DNA from 2 places in the Shouchella sp. JSM 1781072 genome. Region 2 is predicted to be linked to the other one. Evidence: riboswitches for the same ligand, from Rfam matches in the RefSeq annotation. Region 2 holds a riboswitch; the other holds the start of a gene.

Region 1 (10,833 bases), 720 kb from region 2:
AATCTCTCGCACGTATTGCTTCACTTGAACAGTCTACTGTGACGTTCGTAGAAGAGCCAGTTGCACAAAACAACTAACGAAGGGTGAGAGACAACGTGAATCAAGTACATTATCCATTATTTAAAAGACAAGATATCGATGCGTTTTTTGCACTCTTTCAGAACAATTTAGCAAATTTTGTTGTCATCACCGTGTCGCTTTTAGCGATGGGCTTTTCAACCGATCTTGTCTTCGGTCGAATCATACCTGGTGTTGCAGTCGCTGTCATTGCAGGAAATGTCTATTACGCCCATATGGCAAAGCGGTTAGCGCAGAAGGAAAATCGTACAGATGTGACAGCCTTATCCTATGGTGTATCCACACCTGTTATGTTTGTCTTTTTGTTTGGTGTGACAGCGCCAGCTTTAGCGTTAACAAACGATCATGAATTAGCATGGAAAATTGCGGTCGCTGCTGCATTTTTATCAGGTCTTGTAGAGGCACTTGTCGCATTCTTTGGAAACTGGGTTCGAAAACATACGCCAAGACCTGCGCTATTAGGAGCTTTGGCCGGTGTTGCGTTTACCTTTGTTGCTGGAGAAATGTTGTTTTCTGTTTTTGAAATTCCGATTATTGGTCTTGTAGCCATGGCGGTAATTTTACTAGGGTTTGTGGCGAAAGTTGCGTTGCCGTTTAACATTCCAGCCTCTTTATTTGCCATTATTGTTGGTGTCGCTTTGGCCTTTGTCCTTGGTTACCAAACTAGTAGTGATGTAACAGAAGCGTTAAGCAACGTCGGCTTTTATCCATTTTTACCAACCCTTGCCGCTTTTGAAGGGATGACGTATCTCTTTGGTGCACTGATCGGGTTATTAGGGATTTTAATTCCGATTACGATTTATAATGCGATTGAAACAATGAATAATGTGGATGCGATGTCAGCTGCTGGGGATTCTTATGATGTTCGAGAGTGTCAAGCAGTAGATGGAATAGGTGCTATGCTTGGTGCTTGTTTTGGCGGCATGTTCCCGACAACGGTTTATATTGCAACTGTGGGAGCCAAACAGCTAGGTGCTGGTCGTGGCTATAGTCTTTTAAATGCTGGGGTTTTCGCCCTTGCTTCCATTACTGGTTTGATTGGTGCCTTTTCGGCATTAATTCCAATGGCTGCGGTTGCCCCAATTCTAGTCTTTGTAGGGATGTCAATGATCGGAAGTACGTTTGCAAACAATGCAAAGCGTTACTATCCAGCCATTGCTTTAGCGATGCTTCCTTATATTGCGAACTATATGATGACACGCTTTAACAATCAAGCACCTGATGTTGTCGCAGGCATTTCTGAAGGAATTGTCCCACTTGGACAAGGTGCCATGTTTACAGCGATTATTTTAGGCGCTATCACCGTCTTTTTAATTGACAAAGACTTCTATAAAGCAGGGATCTTTTCAGCGATTGGTGCGCTTCTCTCCTTCTTTGGTTTTATGCACGCCCCTTCGTTAGCAGTAAATGCTGCGTTTGATTATACAATCGGCTATCTGTTAATCGGTCTTTTCTTTGTTTACATTGGATATCGAGAATCAAAGAAGGTAACTGTAGAGGTCGATCAAAAAATAGAAAACGTTGCGTAACGAAAAACCCATTTGAGGATACTCAAATGGGTTTATTTCGTTTTGTATAATCTTTATTTTCTATGAGTGTTTCAATCGTAACAATAAGAAATGCCAGTGCCGCTTGTGTAACAACGGGAATCGTTATCGATGTAAACAATCGTTCAAGGAAATGAATAAGCGGAAAAATAAACACAAACTGGATTGTAATTTCGCATACTTTTTGTAGCGAATAGCGTTTTACCTTAGGCACAACGGTATAAATGAGGCTCTTCGTTATCATTTCGATGATTACACCACTTACAAGAAATAGAATGACGAACCAGGCTAAAGACCAAAGCGACCGATATTCTATTCCCAAAAGGTAAAACAGACTAATCATGCCAAAATAGTACAGGACAAATATAAATCCGAGTACAACAATTAGGAGCAAAGCAATTCCTATCACTGTTTGAAGGGATGGTTTCCGCATAAATCAGACCTTCTTTTGTTCAAAGATTATTCTGCTAGACGCAATTCGTTCGTAATTTCAATCGAACGACTCGAAATGGTTGACGCACTAACGTTATATTTTTCAGCTAATGCTTTTTGTGTAACGGAAAGCGGTGCAAATTCTTGTAGCGCATATTCCATTGCAGCTGCAAATGCTTCAGGCTTACGAATATTTACTTTTTTAGCTGAAGTAAACGCATGCCATTTTTCTAAAGCGAGTTGTTCAATTTCCGGTGGATGTTGGTCTTTTTTCAAGCCACTTAAAAGAATATCGGCCGTTTCTTTTACTTGTTCAGATGACCATTCAAAATCGTCGGCAACTTTCACGACAGGCGTATTCTCCGCAAGTAACGACGAAAGAAGCTGGGGCCATTTAGAGGTAAAGCTGTCTCCTTCAGAAGCTGAACGGAATGCATCAATTTTGTTTTTAATGTCCGTTGTTTTAGCAGGCACATGGCTAATGACTGGGCCGACAAAGCTCATAGCATGTTCCCCATTGGCCGGAAAACCAATAATTGTTGAGCCAGGCTCGACTGTGTCTTTATGTTCGTCAGGAATGATGTGAGTTAAGCGTTCATTCGTGAATAAATGGAGGCTTTCACATTGATCTTCATTTACGGATACTACTTCAAGAACAGCAGGTTTTGTTCCTTTCCAGCTTTCTATAATAGTAGCTGTTTGTGGACGTTTAATTTTTCTTAACTTGCTTTCAAGAAATGTATCGTATATGGTTTGCCCGTCTGCTTCAATAGGCTTGTGGAAAATAAGCCATACAAGCAGCATACTTGAAAGGGTCTCGGTAACACTTTCTTCAACGTCTGGGTAAACATGGTGGTAACTTTGCACCCAGTTTGTTAATTCCTTTTGGTAGCGGGTAAATGCAGTATAAAGCATTTCCGTTTCTAACTGATGAAGCTCTTGAGAGACAATTGCTTTTGATTCTGCTTTTTGCATGCAACATTTTTTATATTTTTTCCCACTGCCACATAGACAAGGATCGTTTCTCTTTATCATAGATGTTCCTCCTTACGTCAACTTTCTTAGTTTAACAGATTTGCGCCATAAAAGCAGGGTTTACAGCCGTTAATTTTGTTGTTGAGTCGTTAAGTAAATGAAAATGGATCTTTTGTATGAATTATGTTTTGACAGTTTTCAGTCTTTATGCTAAATTAATTGAATACTCATACATAAGAAAACACTCTTTATATTGAGAAGTGGAGGGACTGGCCCGACGAAGCTTCAGCAACCTTTCCGATTGGAAAAGGTGCTAATTCCAGCAAAGGGAACTTTGGCAGATAAGGGGGATGCGATACGATCGCATAAACCCTTTTCATTGAAAAGGGTTTTTTAATTTCATATGTGAAACGAAACGGTGTAGTGTCCAACTACTTAATAGGGGAACTTGGTGAAAATCCAAGACGGTCCCGCCACTGTGACGCACGTATGTGCGAAGTCAGATTGCCTGCCGAATCGTTCTGCTTAGCTCTACGCGGATCTAGAGAAGAGTGGAAATCATGCCTTTTAAACTAGTTGTCATTTTTTCGCTAGTGATCTTTTGGTATATTTCCTATCCCTTTCTCTTGAAAGGGATTTTTTTATGGTGAGTACAACTATTTGAGGAGGCAGAAAAAATGAGTGGAGTTAGAAGTTCAAGCTTAGGTTTTCCAAGAATTGGGGAGCAACGTGAGTGGAAAAAAAATTTAGAAGCCTATTGGAATCAAAAACTAGCGCAAGACGACTACGTAAAAAAACAGAAAGAGTTACGTTTGAATCATTTACAAAAACAAAAGGATGCAGGGCTTGACTATATACCTGTCGGCGATTTTTCTCACTATGACCAGGTACTTGATACAGCAACAGCATTTGGCTTAGTACCTGATCGCTTTGACTATGAAGGTGGAAGCGTTGATTTAGATACGTATTTTGCGATTGCTAGAGGCAGTGAGCATGCGGTTGCTGCTGAAATGACAAAATGGTTCGACACAAATTATCACTATATCGTACCTGAACTTGATGGTAGAGAGCCGGAGCTCGTAAACAATCGCTGGTTAGATTTAATTGAAGAAGCGAAGCAAGAACTAGGGGTAACCGGAAAGCCAGTAATCTTGGGCCCTGTAACATTTGTTAAGCTATCAAAACAATACGGCAGTCGTTCATTTGTTGATCATGTTCGAAGCTTATTGCCTTTATATACAACCGTTTTAAATCAGCTGGCAGAGGCTGGGGTAGCGTGGATTCAAGTAGATGAGCCTATTTTAGTTGGGGATATGAGTGAGGAAGAATGGTCGATTACTGAAGAAGTCTATACATGGTTCTCAGAGTCAGCACCAAAAGCGAACCTTCTACTACAAACCTACTTTGAAGGAGTTGATGATTTTAGTCGTTTGACGAAGCTACCTGTTGCTGGTATAGGATTAGATTTTGTTTATAGTGATAGTTTACAAAAACTAAAGCAACATGGATTCCCGAAAGAAAAAACATTAGCAGTTGGGCTAATTGATGGTCGAAACATCTGGCGTACAGACTTAACGAAGACACACGCCATGGTAGAAGAACTTTCAAAAATAGTTGGGCAAGAACAATTAATTCTTCAACCTTCTTGTAGTTTGCTTCATGTGCCAGTGTCACTAAAACATGAACAAAAGCTGCCTGAAGATTTAAAAGCTGCCTTATCATTTGCTGAAGAAAAATTAGCAGAGTTGAATGAACTTAAAGCAGTCTTAAATCAGCAGCAAGACGTGAAACAGCTACAAGTTGGAAAGCGGGCGATTGATACGTTAAACCAATCGGCAAGTCGCACAAACCAAGAAGTCCGTACCGCTTTAGATCTCAGCAAAACGGAAGATTCTAAAAGAGCGGTTCCTGCGGATAAACGTATGGAACTTCAACAAGAAGTCTTTCAACTCCCGCCATTACCGACTACAACAATTGGTAGTTTTCCGCAATCAGCAGACGTTCGAAAAACGAGGTTGCAATGGCGAAAAGGGGAAATTACGAATGAAGCCTATGAGTCCTTTATTAATGCTGAAATTGAGCGTTGGATTGAGATTCAAGAAGAGATTGGTTTAGATGTCCTTGTGCACGGAGAGTTTGAGCGTACCGATATGGTCGAATTTTTTGGCGAGAAGCTAGGTGGTTTTGAATTTACATCAAATGGATGGGTTCAATCATACGGTTCAAGATGCGTGAAACCGCCTGTTATATTCGGGGACGTCTTTTTCCAAAACGATATGACTGTCAAAGAAACATTAGTCGCACAATCGAAAACATCGAAACCGGTCAAAGGGATGTTAACAGGTCCTGTCACGATTTACAACTGGTCGTTTCCACGGACTGACCTACAAGCAGAAGATGTGGTGAATCAAATTGCCCTTGCATTGGAAAAAGAAGTGCTCGCTTTAGAGAGAGCAGGAATTACGGTCATTCAAGTAGATGAACCTGCATTAAGAGAAGGGTTACCTTTAAAGAGAGAGAAGTGGAAAGCCTATTTAAATCAATCTGTTAAAGCATTTCAGCTCTCTGTAAAATCGGTTGAGCCGCAAACGCAAATTCATACGCATATGTGCTACTCCGACTTTCAAGATATTATTCAAGCGATAGACGGACTTGATGCAGACGTTATTTCAATCGAGATGTCACGAAGTCATGGAGAGCTCATTACAGCGTTTGAAGACTATACGTATAGCAAAGGGATTGGGCTAGGGGTCTATGATATTCATAGTCCACGTGTACCAACAGAAGAAGAAATGGAAACAAGTATTAATCGCGCCCTGCAAGTTCTTGATCAACGCATTTTCTGGGTTAATCCAGACTGTGGCTTAAAAACAAGAAAAGAAGCTGAAACCGTGGAAGCACTTAAAGCGATGGTGAAAGCAGCGAAAGCGAAACGGTCTCAACTCGTTCAGTAACGCACAAAGAAAAAGCTTATCAATTTAATGATAAGCGTGAGATGTACGCTCGAGGTCTTCTTGATCGCAAGCGTACATCTTTTTTATGCATTTAAGTTTGTTGAATCAGTTGGCTTATCTTTCTTACCAGCGCTTCTTGCCCCTTCAATTCCGAGAAACACACACATTACGAAAAGGATAAAACAGATCACAGAAAGCAAGTAGTTTTGCGCCATGAAGTTCGAGTAAAGCATAACGAGAAGAGCGCTCGTTGTAACGATAAACATGAAAATCATGGGAATGATGACGAACAAGGCTTTTGACTTTGTTTTAACAAGCCACATCGTGACAGCTAAAAGAGCTAAAGCTCCAAGCATCTGGTTTGCGGCTCCGAATAACGGCCAAACCGTTTGCCATGTTCCAGATAATGCAAGGGCGGTTGCCCCGATTAAACCAGTAATTGTCGCAAAATGCTTATTCGATAAAAGTTTAACATTGATGCTATCGCCTAATTCAGAAACCGTGTACCGCATTAGCCGTGTAGCAGAGTCAAGTGTGGTCATTAGAAATGCGGACGCTGCTAGTGCAGTAAACGTAATACCAGCTTGAACAGGCAAGCCCCATGTGCTCATAAACTCACCAATTCCTAAAGAAAACACACTAATTGGATCATTGTATTGAGCCATAAGCGCTGAGAATTCCCCCATCGTTAAGTAAGCAACCGAACCAATGGCAATAATAGCCACGAACGCCTCTAAAAGCATCGAACCATACGTAACAAAGCGTCCATTTTTCTCATTGTCCAATTGTTTAGAAGTCGTCCCAGAAGAAACGAGGGAGTGGAAGCCCGAGATGGCCCCGCAAGCAATGGTAATAAATAAAATTGGAAATAAAAATCCAAGTTGGTCGTTATAAAACCCAGTAAATGCAGGCATTTGAATCGTCGGTCTAGCGATTAATAGTCCTAAAAAAGCACCACCAATTAAGAAATATAGCATGTAAGAATTCAAATAATCACGTGGCTGAAGCAAGAGCCAAACAGGTAAAACAGATGCGAAATACGCATAGATAATTAAAATAAAAGACCATGCTGTTGCGCTTAATTCAAGTGGGAAGGTAAGACCCACCCAAATGGCTCCAACCATGGCAATCGTCCCAAGAATCGTTGCTGTTATGAGATTCATTCTTACCTGGTTAACAAGCACACCAAACACCATAGCAACCGCGATAAAGAGTAATGAAGCCGTTGCAGCACCTGGAAATGAAACAAAGGTATTGGCAACTAATATGACAAACACGCCCACAATTAAAATCAGTGTCGCGATGGCGAAAGAGAGAAACATGAGTTGTCCTCGTCGTCCCATGTATTCTTTAATGACTTCCCCGATTGATTTTGCTTTATGACGAACAGACGCTTGGAGCGATGCATAATCATGAGTTCCACCAACGAAAATACTTCCAATCATAATCCAGATTACAGCAGGTAACCAACCAAACACGATCGCGGCAATTGGACCAGTAATAGGCCCTCCCCCAGCAATCGTGGTAAAATGGTGACCGATTAATACAGGAGTTTTAGTTGGGATGTATTCTTTCCCGTCGTATAACATATGCGCAGGTGTTTTACGACTACTGTCTATTTTTAATCGTTTTTCTAAATATTTTCCGTATGTAAAATAAGCGACTATTAAGATAGCACCACAAATTAACATAAGCGTGACAAAATTCATATTGTTACCCTCGCCTTCTCATTATTCCGATATTGCCTCAATAAATGGCTGAATAAACGGATTGCCTTTCTTGTTTATAATTAATCTCTGTTCAGGTATGGAGAGGACGCCAAGATAACGTTCATACCAGCCTGATTTTCCCCATTGAATAAACGAAACTTTTCTCGTTCTCTTTGCTTTTTTCTCTAACGTCATACTTGGCGTTGTTTTCAACAAGAAGATGCCAATATAAATGGAAGACATATGACTCGTACGGTCGCTTTTATGTTGGTGGATATAACAATCTAATTCTTGTTTGAATTGTTCGAATTCTTCGATGGTACCTTCGTTTGCTTCATATAAAAAAATGTGTTGATTGTTTTCAACACTCCATACGGTTACGTTTTTTGTAAACATATACCGATCGTCTCTTCGGTAATAATGAGCGCTAAACCGCAGTGGAAGGTTTTCTAGCTTGTCATTTGCATAAACGTCAAATTGATGTTTTAGCGTATTTTCTAGTTGATTTATAAACCGTTCCGCCTTCGTAATTAACACCTCCTACTAAAACTTGATTATAAGTGAATGATTCTTATTATAAGGACGATCTATTAAAAGTTCAATACTTTCTGTTAATTTAATGCTGAATAATTCACGTCATCGATTAACATTGCAAAAGTTTTAAAAAAAGTTAGTAGGGAACAGAACTAGAAAATGATTTATGAAAGGGGAATTCTAATGAAATTATATATTAATGGTGAATGGGTTGGCGAAAACTTAGAGCAAGTTGATATTACAAACCCAGCTAATGGAGAAGTGGTTGACCAAGTACCAAAAGGTGGCACAGAGGAAGCGAAGTCGGCGGCAGATGCAGCTGCTGAAGCATTTAAAACATGGTCAAAGCTTTCCACGTATGAACGTAGTGAGAAATTAGAATTGTGGCACCAATACATTGAAGAACACACCGAAGAGTTAGCAACATTAATGACAAAAGAGCAGGGGAAAGCCATTAAAGAGTCTCGTGGTGAGATTGGTTATGCGAATTCTTTTATTAAATGGTATGCAGAAGAAGGAAAGCGAAACTATGGAGAAACGATTCCTGCTTCCACAGACGATAAGCGATTGTTTGCGATTAAGCAGCCAGTCGGTGTCGTAGCAGCCATTACCCCGTGGAATTTTCCAGCAGCAATGATTACGAGAAAAATTGCACCTGCATTAGCAGTGGGCTGTACAGCTGTAATCAAGCCTGCTTCGCAAACCCCGTTAACGGCATTAAAGCTAGCAGAGCTTGCTGAAAAAGCAGGAATCCCTGCTGGCGTAGTGAATGTTGTTGTAGGTTCATCAAGTGATATTTCGAAAGTATGGCAAGAAGATCAACGTGTTCGAAAGCTTACGTTTACAGGCTCAACCGAAGTAGGAAAAACACTGATGAAAGATTCAGCAGAAACGATGAAGAAAATTTCATTAGAGTTAGGTGGCCACGCACCGGTGATTGTTTTTAAGGATGCCGACCTTGATCGAGCAGTTGAAGATACGATTGCATCTAAATTTCGTAACGGTGGACAAACGTGCGTGTGTGCAAATCGTATCTATGTCGAAGAGTCCATTGCTGATGAGTTTACGAACAAAACGAAGGCAGAAGTGGAGAAATTAACAGTAGGAGACGGATTAGATGAACATACTGATATAGGTCCACTTGTTGATCAAGATGCTGTTGATAAAGTCTTGTCTCATATAGCAGATGCGAAAGAAAAAGGCGCTACCGTCGTTACAGGCGGCACGAATACGGAGGGGCTTTTCATGGAGCCTACCGTGCTCGCAAATGTGACAGATGACATGGCGTGTATGATTGAGGAAACATTCGGCCCAGTCGCGCCAATTACGACATTTAAACAAGAAGAGGAAGCAATTGAGCGAGCAAATGATACCATTTTCGGCTTAGCCGCTTATGTATTCACGAAAGATATCAATCAAGCGATTCGTGTTACAGAAGCGCTAGAATATGGAATTGTTGGACTTAACGATGGTGGTCCATCGGCTGCACAAGCGCCGTTTGGTGGCTTTAAGCAAAGTGGAATTGGACGTGAAGGTGGTCGACAAGGTATGGATGAGTACCTAGAAACCAAATACGTATCGTTTAAGATGTAGCAAACACACACCTAGGGAATTAAATCCTAGGTGTGTTTTTTATGAAATTAAGGTTGTGCATTAAAAAGTATTAGTGTACTATTTAAGTAGAACACTAATGCAGGGATAGGGGGAACAAACAAACATGACAGATTTTCCGTTACAAATTAAAGGTCTTAATAAGTCATTCGGAAAAAATCATATTATTAAGGACATGAGTTTTCAGTTAAAACGAGGGCAAATTTATGGTTTTTTAGGTCCGAATGGCTCTGGAAAGACAACGACGATTCGAATGATTGTGTCGCTTATCGCCCCAGATTCAGGGGATGTCATTATTGAGGGGAACAATATTCGGACAAATCGAAAACAAGCATTGTCGAAAATCGGTGCAATTGTTGAAGACCCAGACTTATATGGTTATTTAACAGGGCAGCAAAACCTTGAGCACTTCGCTCGATTGAGTAACCAGGTCATTTCAAAAGAGCGTATAAAAGAAGTGGTTTCTTTAGTCGAGCTTGAAGGGGCAATGAAGAAGAAAGTAAAGTCTTACTCATTGGGAATGAAGCAACGGTTAGGAATTGCGGTGTCGCTTTTGCATCGTCCTTCTGTGTTGATCTTGGATGAACCAACCAATGGTTTAGATCCGAAAGGCATTCGAGATCTCAGGTCGTATTTACAACGGTTAGCCAAGGAAGACGGGGTGACACTACTCGTTTCTAGTCATCAACTAAGTGAAATTGAAACGCTATGTGACCGTGCGATTGTTATTAAAAAAGGTGAAGTAGTAGACGAGATTTCAATGAGTGACGATGAACGCACCGAGCAAACCTTAACGGTGAAAATTGAAGCAAAACCAGCCACAAAAGCGTTTGAAATTTTATCAACGTATGGGGCGGTTAAACAAAATGGAACGGCGGTTGAATTAGAAAAACAATCGTATGAAGAGATCCCAAACATTGTAGCAGCACTTATTAATGAACAGGTTCACGTTTACGGCGTAACGTATCAAAATCGTTTAGAGGATGCGTACTT
Region 2 (10,833 bases):
GCTATGAAAACTTAATTCATGCGGTTGCGATAGGCGAAGAAAGATCGTTTGAAATCAAAGCGACGTATATAAAGGATTATGGTCCTCGAATTGTTTCATTAAATGAATTTTCTGTGGACATCGTTGCCCAAGGTCACATTCTTTACATTCAACACTATGACCGCCCCGGCGTTATCGGTAAAATGGGCCAGCTGCTTGCACAACATGAACTGAACATTGCAACGATGCAAGTGGGACGTAAATCAATTGGCGGCGAAGCCATTATGTTAGTAAACGTTGATAAGCACGTGGAAGAGACGATTGTTCATGAATTACTGCAGTTCGAGGAAATTAAACTAGTCAATGTTATCGATTTATAATGGAATCGAATAGAGAAGAACTTTCTCGACTTATCAGTTTGAATCATTTTTGAAGCGGCCTATTCATTTCATCATGGTAGTCCATAACGTAAAAGGTGGATCACAAGCTAAAATAAGTGATCCACCTTTTGTTACATTTGCACAATTTCGATTGATTTTTCCAATACACTGTGATTCCCTATTCCTTGTTTTACGTGCACAAACCGTTCTTCTTCCACAATCAGTTTTACACTGAAGAATAGTAAACCGATCACAAATGTTAACACAAATACGATACTTAACCGCTTAACAAAATCAACAATTGCCGTCATAACAGCCTCCCATATCTTCTTACTCCATGGGAACTATATGATAAAAACAATCGCTTTATGATTCTAGCTGTTTTTCACCTTCGTAGGCGACATCGTCTATACCTGTTTGTTTGTTTGCTAATCGTGCCCCCGTAAACAAATAATCTGATAAGCGATTGATATAAGTTTTTAATACTGCCGAAGCCGACGGGTTCATTTCGTTCAAACGACGTTCTGCTTTTCTTGCTTCCGTTCGACATAGATGAAGGGAACAAGACGTTAGACATCCTCCAGGTAAAACAAACTGTGTTAGCGGTCCGACAATCTCCGTATACGCATCAATTTTTGCTTCAAGTTGCGTTGTATGTTGTGTGGTGATTTTAAACGGGATCTCTTCTTTCACATTCGCCAAATCAGCACCATAGTCAAACAACTGATGCGAGATGACGGTTAAATCCGCCACAATGTCTGCTAGTTGCTCCTGCCTTGCATGATAAATGGCTAGCCCGATTGCACTGTTCAACTCGTCAATTGATCCAATTGCTTCAATTCGTTTGTCCGTCTTTTCCACTCTTGCACCTAATACACTCGTTCTTCCTTTATCTCCACCACGGGTATAGATTTTCATGTTAAATCCTCCTTACATTGATTTGTGAAATAAGGTAAGACTGTAAATTGTCTACAGCCGGTTTGTGAATCGATGGTTTCAGAAAATGCTGTTCCAAAAAGAGTTGTTAGTTGTTCGCTAGTCAGCCAATCCTTTGTTTGACCAACCCCTTGAACTTGTCCTTCTTTTAACAACAACACTTTATCACAGTATAAACTTGCTAAATTTACATCATGTAAAATACACATAACCGTTAGCTGTTTTTTCTTTACAAGCTTATGCAAATGGTCCATTAAGGAAACTTGATGGGCCAAATCCAAATGGTTTGTCGGTTCATCTAGCAAAAGTAAGTCTGGATTTTGCGCCAATGCGCGCGCTAACCATACGCGTTGTCGCTCCCCACCGCTTAACGTACCCATAGTTCGATCGGCAAAGCCTGCGACACCAGTTTCGTTCATCGCCTCGTTAATCATTGTCTCATCGTCTTCAGATCGTTGTGGAAGTAAACCTGTTAAATAGGGATAGCGTCCTAACTCAATCACACTGCGTACAGTTGTTTGAAACATATTCGAGCGATCTTGAGACAACACAGCCATTTTTTGTGCTCGAACTCGATTTTTCATCTTAGATAGATGTTGGCCTTCATAATAAATCGCTCCAGATTGATGCGGAACAACGCCTGTTATGCTATGAAGTAACGTTGTTTTGCCACTTCCGTTTTCTCCAATCACACCAAGCAGCTCTCCTTTTTGCACCGAAAAAGAGAGATCTGTTAGAATGGGCTGTTTATTAATCGCGACGTTTAGATTTTGAACTTCTAGCATTCTTTATGCCCCTTTTCGTCTGCGGTTCTGTCGATAAAGCAACCATGCAAATAATGGCGAACCGACCAGTGCTGTAATGACGCCAATTGGCAGTTCAGCTGGTGAAACCACTGTGCGTGCTGTTAAATCCGCAAGAATTAAAAACCCACCGCCTGTTAATCCTGCCAATGGCAATAACCGTTGATGACTTGGTCCCCAAATCAATCGAACCATATGCGGGATGACGAGGCCAACAAAGCCAATTGTTCCTGAAACGGCTACAGCACTTCCGGTTAATAACGTTGCGGCAACAAGAATGGTAAACTTTTTTCGTTTGACTGATACACCTAAGTGATGGGCACTTGTTTCACCATACATAAGGGCATCAAGTTCAATTCGACAAATCCACACTAGAATAGCACCGACAACCAAAAAAGGCAGAATTAAGTAGACATAGGACCACCCTCGCATGCCGACGCTTCCCATTAGCCAATTCATAATGTGCCGAAGTTCTTCTTGCGACAATGCCACAATTAAGGAAAGCCAAGCACCCAGAAATGAGCTAGCAATAATCCCTGTTAATATAATCGTCTCTGTCGCAAAGGAACGTTGCACAAGGCGTGTAAACGTAAGAACGATTATTAATGTAGCTAACCCTGATAGAATGGAGACAACGGGTAACGTCCACATACCTATGAAGGAAAATTGAAAAAAAATTACCGTTACAGCACCTAGAGCAGAACCTGATGATACCCCAATCGTAAATGGATCTGCTAACGGATTTCGTAATAGCCCTTGAAACGCCGCTCCAGCCATGCCAAGCGAAGCACCTACAAGAAAAGCCAGCAACACACGAGGCAACCGGATTTGCATAATAATTTGTGTATGTGCTTCATTTAACGGAACATTAAAAGGAATGTGAAGTCCTTGTTGTAAGATCGTTAAAAAAACGGTCCGCAACGGTATTTGAACACTCCCATAACTTATAGACAATAAAAAAATAAACAAGACAATTGCAATGGTAATAAGATAAGGTCCTACTTTCCTTATCCATGTTACAGGTTGACCCATTCTCTACTCCTTACCCTTCCTTGAAGGACAGAAAAAGCTGCACATGTGAACTCATGTGCAGCATGACATTGCTCATTTAAACAATGGTTTCTTTAGTCCACGAAAGAAAATCCGCTTACTTTTATGGCAGGTCCTCTGACTTTTACACATGTGTAATTACAGTGGCGGGTCCGTGCTAGATTTTCACTAGCTTCCCCTGTTAAGCAGTCTATAGGCTGCATCCATACAAGCTAATCTTTGTAGATAAGCTTACCATTCTTTTGTTTCTTATGGAACAATAAATATCGCCTTTATTCGTCAGTGCCTTCAATTTTTCGAGGTATTGTAAAGCGAAATGTAGTGCCCTCTCCTAACTTGCTTTGGACTGTGATCGTTCCACCATGGGCTTCCACAATGTTCTTCGCAATCGCGAGGCCAAGACCAGTCCCACCTCGTTGTCTCGTCCTCGCTTTATCAGCTTTATAAAATCGTTCAAAGACGTATGGTAAGTCTTCTTCAGGTATGCCGGAACCAGAGTCTTGCACCGAGAATAAATGAGATTGGGCATCTTTTTCATAATTCAAGTGGACAAATCCACCTTTTTCTGTATGACGAATAGCGTTATGGATTAAGTTTGTTAACACTTGCTCAATTCGATCTGGATCAAACGATGCGGTTGAATTTCCTTCATTGTGAAACAACTGGATTTCGATTTCTTCCGTTTTTACATAGCTAGAAAATTTCCGTACAATCCGGTCTAAATAGTCATGAAGCTCCAGCTCATCAAGGTTTAATTCAATATAACCTGCTTCCATACGGGCCAAATCAAGCAGCTCATTAACTAAGCGTCCCATCCGTAAAGATTCATCATAAATGATTTGCGCTACTTCTTTTTGTTCCGCTTCTGTTGACGTTACGCCATCGACAATCGCTTCACTATATCCTTGCAACATCGAAATCGGCGTTCGTAATTCGTGGGATACATTTGCAATAAAGTCTTTACGTAACTTGTCATGTCTGCGTTCTTCAGTAACATCACGAACAACGGCAACCGCACCTCGAATGTATTGACCCTCATACAGCGGCGCCATTAAGATTGCCATGCTTCGTCCTTGGACGGTTTTTTCCTGCAATTCTTCATGCTCTTGTTCTACGACTCGTTCAAACAATGGCTGTAACAGTGCAGGCACTTTCATTTTAACGGATGTATCCGTTTCGCCTTCTTCAAATAACATCATTTGCATCATTTGATCAGCTTGAGGGTTTGTCAATCGAACAAGGCCATGCTTATCAAACGTAATAACCCCATCAGCCATACTAAGTAAAATGCGTGAAAGTTGTTCTTTTTCCTGATTCAGTTCAGAAATATTGCGATTCAGCTCTCGACGCATTCGATTGAACGCAATGGCCAGTTGACCAATCTCGTCTTGCGTTAAAATCGGCACTTTCGTATGAAACTTCCCTTGTGCCACTTCAAGTGCGGCTTGCCTCATTTTTCTTAAAGGTGCGGTAATACGAGACGAGAGAAAGAACGCAAAAATGGTCGTTAAAACGAGCGCAATGCCAGCTGACAAGTAAATTAAACTACGTGTTTCAGAAGCTGCTTCTTCAATTGCCGATAACGGCTGATACAAAAAGATCATTGCCTCTGACTCACCGGCTTCTATCGGTGCGCCTAAGATAATCATTTCTGTTTTTTCATCCTCTGATCCTGCCAATGAGTAGCTATCCGTTTCAATGACTCGCTCATCGAACGTCGACCAATTTTGAATTAGTTCAGCGGCAATTTGCTCCCCTTCTCGTCCATCTGCAGTGCTCCACACACCAGCTTGTGGGTCCACTAACAAGAGATTGACAGAGAATTCTCGGCTAATCGTTTCTAAATATTCGTACGTACCGTCAAGCTCTTCATGGCCCTCCAAAGTCGATATTGCCATGTTGGCATAGCTATTTAATCTCGTTTCCGCTTCTTCAATCGAATTATTTTCTGTAAATCGAAGCATCATGACCATAAGAACGGTTAAGACAACTGTGACAAGAAGCAAAATCGTTAACCAAAGCTTTCCAACGACACTTTGCCAAAGCATCAGCCGCTAACAGCCTCAAATTTATAGCCTACACCCCAAACCGTTGAAATAATTGACGATACTTCCGGCGAGACACGATTTAGTTTTTCACGTAGCCGCTTAATATGCGTATCAACCGTTCGTAAATCACCAAAGAATTCATAATTCCAAACATCTTTTAATAATTGTTCACGAGAAAATACTTTATCCGGTGATTGCGCTAAATAAAAGAGTAGCTCATATTCTTTCGGCGTTAAGTTAATTTCCTGTTGGTTTACACTAACACGATGCGCATCATTATCGATTGTAAGCGGACCAAATACAAGCATGTCTTTCGTATGCGTATCTGTTTGCACAAATTGTGTGGCTGATGCGCGTCTTAACAGTGCTTTAACACGTAAAACAACTTCTCTTGGGCTGAATGGCTTTACAATATAATCATCTGCGCCAACTTCAAATCCTTGGACACGATTCGCTTCTTCGCCTTTAGCGGTTAACATCATAACAGGCGTCGCTTTTGACTTGCGAAGTTCCTGACACATTTCAATTCCATCCATACCAGGCATCATAACGTCAAGCAAAATTAAATCGTAATCGACTTCTAGCGCTTTATGCAACGCTTCTTCTCCATTTGTTGCTTCATCTATTTGATACTCTTCTCTTTCAAGGTACATCTTTAATAATCGACGAATACGGTCTTCATCATCAACGATAAGAATACTTGGTTGATAATCCATTAGTAACCTCCTATAGTGCACTTCTCTTTTCATTATAAACATGCATGAGCGGTTTTATTTATTGCGATCCATTTTAGTCTATCACGGTTGAAAAACATTACGCCAATCATGGAACACAAATTCGTGAAAAAAAAGAATTGCTACAATACAATTGTAACAATTCCGTCATAGTTGATGCATTATGAAGCGTAAGAATGCAAACCTGCAATGACCAAGTTTACAAACACTAGGTTAAACATAATAATAGCAAACCCTATAACACAAAGCCAAGCTGACTTTTCTCCATGCCAACCTTTGTTTAAACGTAAGTGTAAGTATGCGGCGTAAAACAAAAATGTAATAAGTGCCCATACTTCTTTAGGATCCCAGCCCCAAAATCTTGACCAGGCAATTTGTGCCCAGATCATCGCAAAGATTAATCCACCTAGCGCGAAAACTGGAAAACCAATCGCAATTGCGCGATAGCTAAATTCATCAAGAGTGGATGGATTTGACACTTTAAGAAGCGGCTGAATCGCCAGTCCAATTCTTTTACGTAGCAGCAAGCGAATGAGCCAGTATAGAACGACACCAACTGCAAAAGCCCAAATTAGCGTGTTAAGATCACTCGCTTCAATGTTTCCTGGTACCGTAAAGAGTGGTTCCATCGCCCCTTCTGTTTGAAGCTCTCCTTCATTCGGACCAATCAAAGGCGGCACCTCATACACGACCGTTGCTTCTTGCTCATTTTCATCGATGTAGCTAAACGTTGCTTCATAGTTCGCTGCAGAGAAACCGTGCGCGACAAGAGCATGAGCCACAACGCAAAGCAATCCGTACATCATTAATTCAATAATACGCGGCTTCCAACTTTTTTGCTTTAAATCAAGGGTTCGTAATAAATAGGCAAGACCCGCGGCAAAACCGATTGCGAGCAAGCCTTGTCCAATTACTGTTGTTATGATATGTAATTTCAACATAAGCGGCATTTGCAGCGAAGGCACGAGAGGTGCAACCGCTGTCGAAAACGTCGATGCATACACGATAAGCAGCATGACCGTTGGCATCGTAAATAAGCCAACAACATCCGCTCGGTTTGGGTAAATAAAATAAATGATGCAAAACGCAAGGGCAATCGCAATCGCTAATGCGGTCATGTATTCAAACATATTACTAACTGGTGCATGACCGGAAACAGACCACCTTGCAAAGAAATAACCGAGGGAAAGCGCAAGTCCAATAATTGAAAACACGATCCCCCATTTGCTTGCTTTTGTTTGCGTATGCGTCTGCTCTTTTCTTTGTTTCGACAAAGAAAAAGCAAAGAAAATGGTTGCCGTTAAAAACGCAAAAAACGCAACAAGCAGTAAATTAAAACTTAAACTAAGCATGTTTATCTCCTCTTTTCCCCGAATCTTCATTCGAGCTTTCCGAATCTTTCTGCTCTTCTTGGTCAATCGGAGTGTTTACATTCGTGTCCTGAAGGCTTTCATTCATTTCCTTTTGGAACGACATCCAATTTCGATTTGTATGACCTGCTACCCAAATTTTATCGTTCGTCTGCTGGATCCAAATGCGTCGATGAGCCCAATACGAACCTTGTACAAGACCAATAATAAAAATACTTCCTCCAGCAATTAACAGCGGCAACGTTTCATCTTTTCGTACCGTTAAAATACTTACATTTGCCAAATCAACATCAACAAACGTCATCTTATACTCATTATCTTCTAACGGTTCAAGATTTTGCTGGATACCGACGACACTTGTTTCTCCTTCAGGCGTTTCTGGTGTTGTCATCTCGAAAATAAAATAAGGATTATCCGGAATATTGTTTAAGGTGGACGGCTCATTATTCGAATTCATATAGAAATTCGGGAAATAATTCACTAGCCGAACAGCATAGCCATCACCTAAATCATAATCGGCTTCTGGATTAATTAAATTAATGGTTAATTCACCAAAGGTTTCAGCTGATTCTTTATGCTCTAGCGTAAACGTCATCTCATGAAGTTCATTTTCGCGATAATCGGTTTGATAGAGGGAAAATGAATCAAACTGTAACGGATCATTAACGAGAATGTTTTTTTCTTTTACTTGTTCAATGGAATCGTCGCCCAAGATTCCTGAGCGCTTATAAAGAACGGCATCGGTTTCAAAGGACTCTGTTACAATTGAATTGCCTTGCTCAAACGATTCTTGAAAGCGCTCGTCCTCTTCATCGTAATAGCTGATTGAAAAACCACGGTTCTCAACAAGGTATTCGGATGCTTCTGGCACTGGTGCCCGCTCTCCCTCTCGCACCCACATCGTTGCGTCCACATACATCCCTGGCAAATAGCGCATGAGGCAGCCCGCTAGAAAGAGAATTAACCCGACGTGATTTACGTAAGGACCCCAACGAGCAAAGCGGTTTTTTTCTGCTAAAAGATTGCCATTTTCTTCACGAACCTTGTAGCGCTTTTTTATTAAGTTTTGCTTTACTTTTTCTAAATCGGCAGACGCCGCTTGCGTTGTTTCGGTCGTGGCAAATAGTCTTTGCCTTGTCATAAAGTGCGGATGTCTTGTGACCCGCTGTGCTTTTAATGCTTTATAAAGCGGAATCCCACGATCAAAACTTGCTACAATAATTGAGACTGCTAACATAATGATAAGCGTTATGTACCACCAAGAACTGTAAAGCTCATTTAAGCCAAGGTTATAGTAAAGCAATCCAAGCGATCCATATTCTCGCTCGTAAAACGTTGCTGCTTCTTCAAGACCAGGACGTAGGTTTTCTTGTGGAAATAACGTACCAACCGCCGACGCAACTAACAAAATGACAATCAGCCAAATGCCAACTTTTACCGATGAAAAAAATGCCCAAATTCGATCTAATACTGTGCGCTTTTGCTTCTTTGAACGAATCGCGGCTCCCTCATAACGCATATTGACGCCTTCGGTTTTTGCCTCTTCCGTTAGAGGCTTTCCACATGCCGCGCACATGTCCGTTCCTTTTTTATTGACATGACCACATTCACACGTCACGTGCTCTTCTTTCATCTTCTCACCCCCGTCTTACCCCTCGGGTACTACCTTTTCAAATAAATCCCTTACCATTGCTTCTGTCATTTCCCCTTGATAATAGTGCTGGACTTCACCATGCTCATCAATAACAAGTGTTGCCGGCAATGGACGAATTCCATAGGCACGGGTTACTTCTTGTCTACTATCGATTGCAATGGGAAACGTTAAATTGTGACGAGAAACGAACGAATCGACTGTTAACTCAGACTCGTCCACATTAATCGCAATCATTTCAACATCATCTTCGTATTCTTTATAAATGGATTCAATATGCGGCATTTCGCGCTCACACGGTTCACAATACGTGGCCCAAAAATTTACGAAGACCCCTTTGCCTTCTTGTTGCGCCATTTCAAAACGATTGTCATTTAAATCACGCAAAGCAAAGTTTTCAGCTTGATCCCCTGCACGAACGACCCCATCATTTGATTGAGAATTGGCATAAAACGTATAGCCAATTGCACCCGCAATAACTAGCAAGATCGCAAGACGAGTTATTGTACGCTTTTTTTTGCTCAACGGATGCGCCCCCCTTCTTTTTGTGAACGTTTTCGTACACTTCTATTATAACGTGGGAAAGAAGTGAATTTTATCTTTTTTATGACGGTTTCGTGACAGCCAAATCTTTTAGTTGTTTGATTTCAATGGCTTTTATTGCACGGTACTCACCTGGATTTAAGTTGCCTAACGTTAAAAAACTAAATCGCTCTCGCTTTAGTTTTTCTACTTCGTAGCCAAACGCTTCCATCATTCGACGAACTTGACGGTTTTTCCCTTCGTGAATAATGATTCGAATAATCGATGTGTTTTTCTTTCGATCGCTTGAAAGCAACTTCACTTTCGCTGGAGCTGTTACACCATCATCAAGCTTCACGCCTGTCTCAAGTTGTTTTAGCTCCTTGCGATCAGGTATGCCCTTTATCTTTACAACGTATTCTTTTTCAATCTTAAATTTTGGATGCATTAACAAATTGGCAAAATCACCATCGTTGGTTAATAACAACAACCCTGATGTATCGTAATCAAGACGGCCTACAGGATAAATCCGTTGCGGGACATCGATAAGATCGGTTACTTTTTTTCGACCTTTTTCATCGTTTGATGTTGAAATGAAGCCTGTTGGTTTATAAAGTAAGTAATAGACTGGTTCTTCTTTATCTAATGGGACGCCATCCACTTCTACTTGATCTTTATTCGGGTTCACTTTTACCCCTAGTTCTGTTACACGTTTTCCGTTTACCTTTACTCGCCCAGCTGTAATGTATTCTTCTGCTTTTCTTCTTGATGCCACGCCTGCTTGAGCGATGACTTTCTGTAATCGTTCCATCTTTCTCACCTCTTGCATCATCATAACGAGTTTTCGATTGTGTTACAAGTGTACGTTCTAAGTTTCCTTCTAGCTCAACCCATTGCCTAACGCATAAAAACGAAAAAAAGCCTCCCTTATCAACAAGAGTTAATAAGATGTGGCTCTCAATTATTATGAACCGAATAATAAGCTAACAATAAAAATTGCGGCAATAATTCCAACCAAATCAGCAAGCAGTCCAACTTTTAAAGCATCCCCCATTTTCTTAATTCCGACCGCTCCAAAATAAACGGTCAAGATGTAAAATGTCGTGTCTGTGCTTCCTTGAAGCGTTGCTGCAAGTCGCCCGACATAAGAATCGGGCCCGTGGACAGCTGTTAAATCCGTCATTAAACCGAGCGCACCTGTACCTGAAATCGGCCTTAGTAGAGCAAGCGGAACAATATCAGCTGGAACGCCTACCCATGATAGAACTGGTGCCATCGCCGACACAAGGGCTTCCATCGCTCCAGATGCACGGAATACATAAATCGCGACAAGCATGCCGACAAGATAAGGAATAATCGA

The links. Region 2 has a riboswitch for cobalamin ahead of ACE1TH_RS05245 (FecCD family ABC transporter permease). Riboswitches for the same ligand answer to the same signal wherever they lie in the genome.
Region 1: it holds a riboswitch for cobalamin, as region 2 does, so the genes downstream of both, metE (5-methyltetrahydropteroyltriglutamate--homocysteine S-methyltransferase) here and ACE1TH_RS05245 (FecCD family ABC transporter permease) in region 2, are expected to answer to the same signal.

What each region holds. Positions count from the first base shown of each region.
Region 1 covers NZ_JBHFQE010000001.1:1,701,868-1,712,700, reverse strand. The annotation lists gene ACE1TH_RS09110 (xanthine phosphoribosyltransferase) at 1-77, shown strand, start outside; gene ACE1TH_RS09105 (uracil permease) at 96-1,607, shown strand; gene ACE1TH_RS09100 (YrvL family regulatory protein) at 1,630-2,058, opposite strand; gene ACE1TH_RS09095 (SEC-C domain-containing protein) at 2,085-3,092, opposite strand; SAM riboswitch class I at 3,278-3,380, shown strand; cobalamin riboswitch at 3,432-3,562, shown strand; gene metE (5-methyltetrahydropteroyltriglutamate--homocysteine S-methyltransferase) at 3,710-5,986, shown strand; gene ACE1TH_RS09085 (carbon starvation CstA family protein) at 6,070-7,695, opposite strand; gene ACE1TH_RS09080 (DUF8052 family protein) at 7,717-8,232, opposite strand; gene ACE1TH_RS09075 (NAD-dependent succinate-semialdehyde dehydrogenase) at 8,413-9,822, shown strand; gene ACE1TH_RS09070 (ABC transporter ATP-binding protein) at 9,947-10,833, shown strand, end outside.
Region 2 covers NZ_JBHFQE010000001.1:979,872-990,704, reverse strand. The annotation lists gene serA (phosphoglycerate dehydrogenase) at 1-359, shown strand, start outside; gene ACE1TH_RS05260 (hypothetical protein) at 491-670, opposite strand; gene ACE1TH_RS05255 (cob(I)yrinic acid a,c-diamide adenosyltransferase) at 726-1,277, opposite strand; gene ACE1TH_RS05250 (ABC transporter ATP-binding protein) at 1,274-2,080, opposite strand; gene ACE1TH_RS05245 (FecCD family ABC transporter permease) at 2,084-3,130, opposite strand; cobalamin riboswitch at 3,239-3,371, opposite strand; gene ACE1TH_RS05240 (ATP-binding protein) at 3,421-5,196, opposite strand; gene ACE1TH_RS05235 (response regulator transcription factor) at 5,196-5,912, opposite strand; gene ccsB (c-type cytochrome biogenesis protein CcsB) at 6,092-7,282, opposite strand; gene resB (cytochrome c biogenesis protein ResB) at 7,275-8,933, opposite strand; gene resA (thiol-disulfide oxidoreductase ResA) at 8,949-9,476, opposite strand; gene ACE1TH_RS05215 (pseudouridine synthase) at 9,556-10,284, opposite strand; gene ACE1TH_RS05210 (spore maturation protein) at 10,438-10,833, opposite strand, start outside.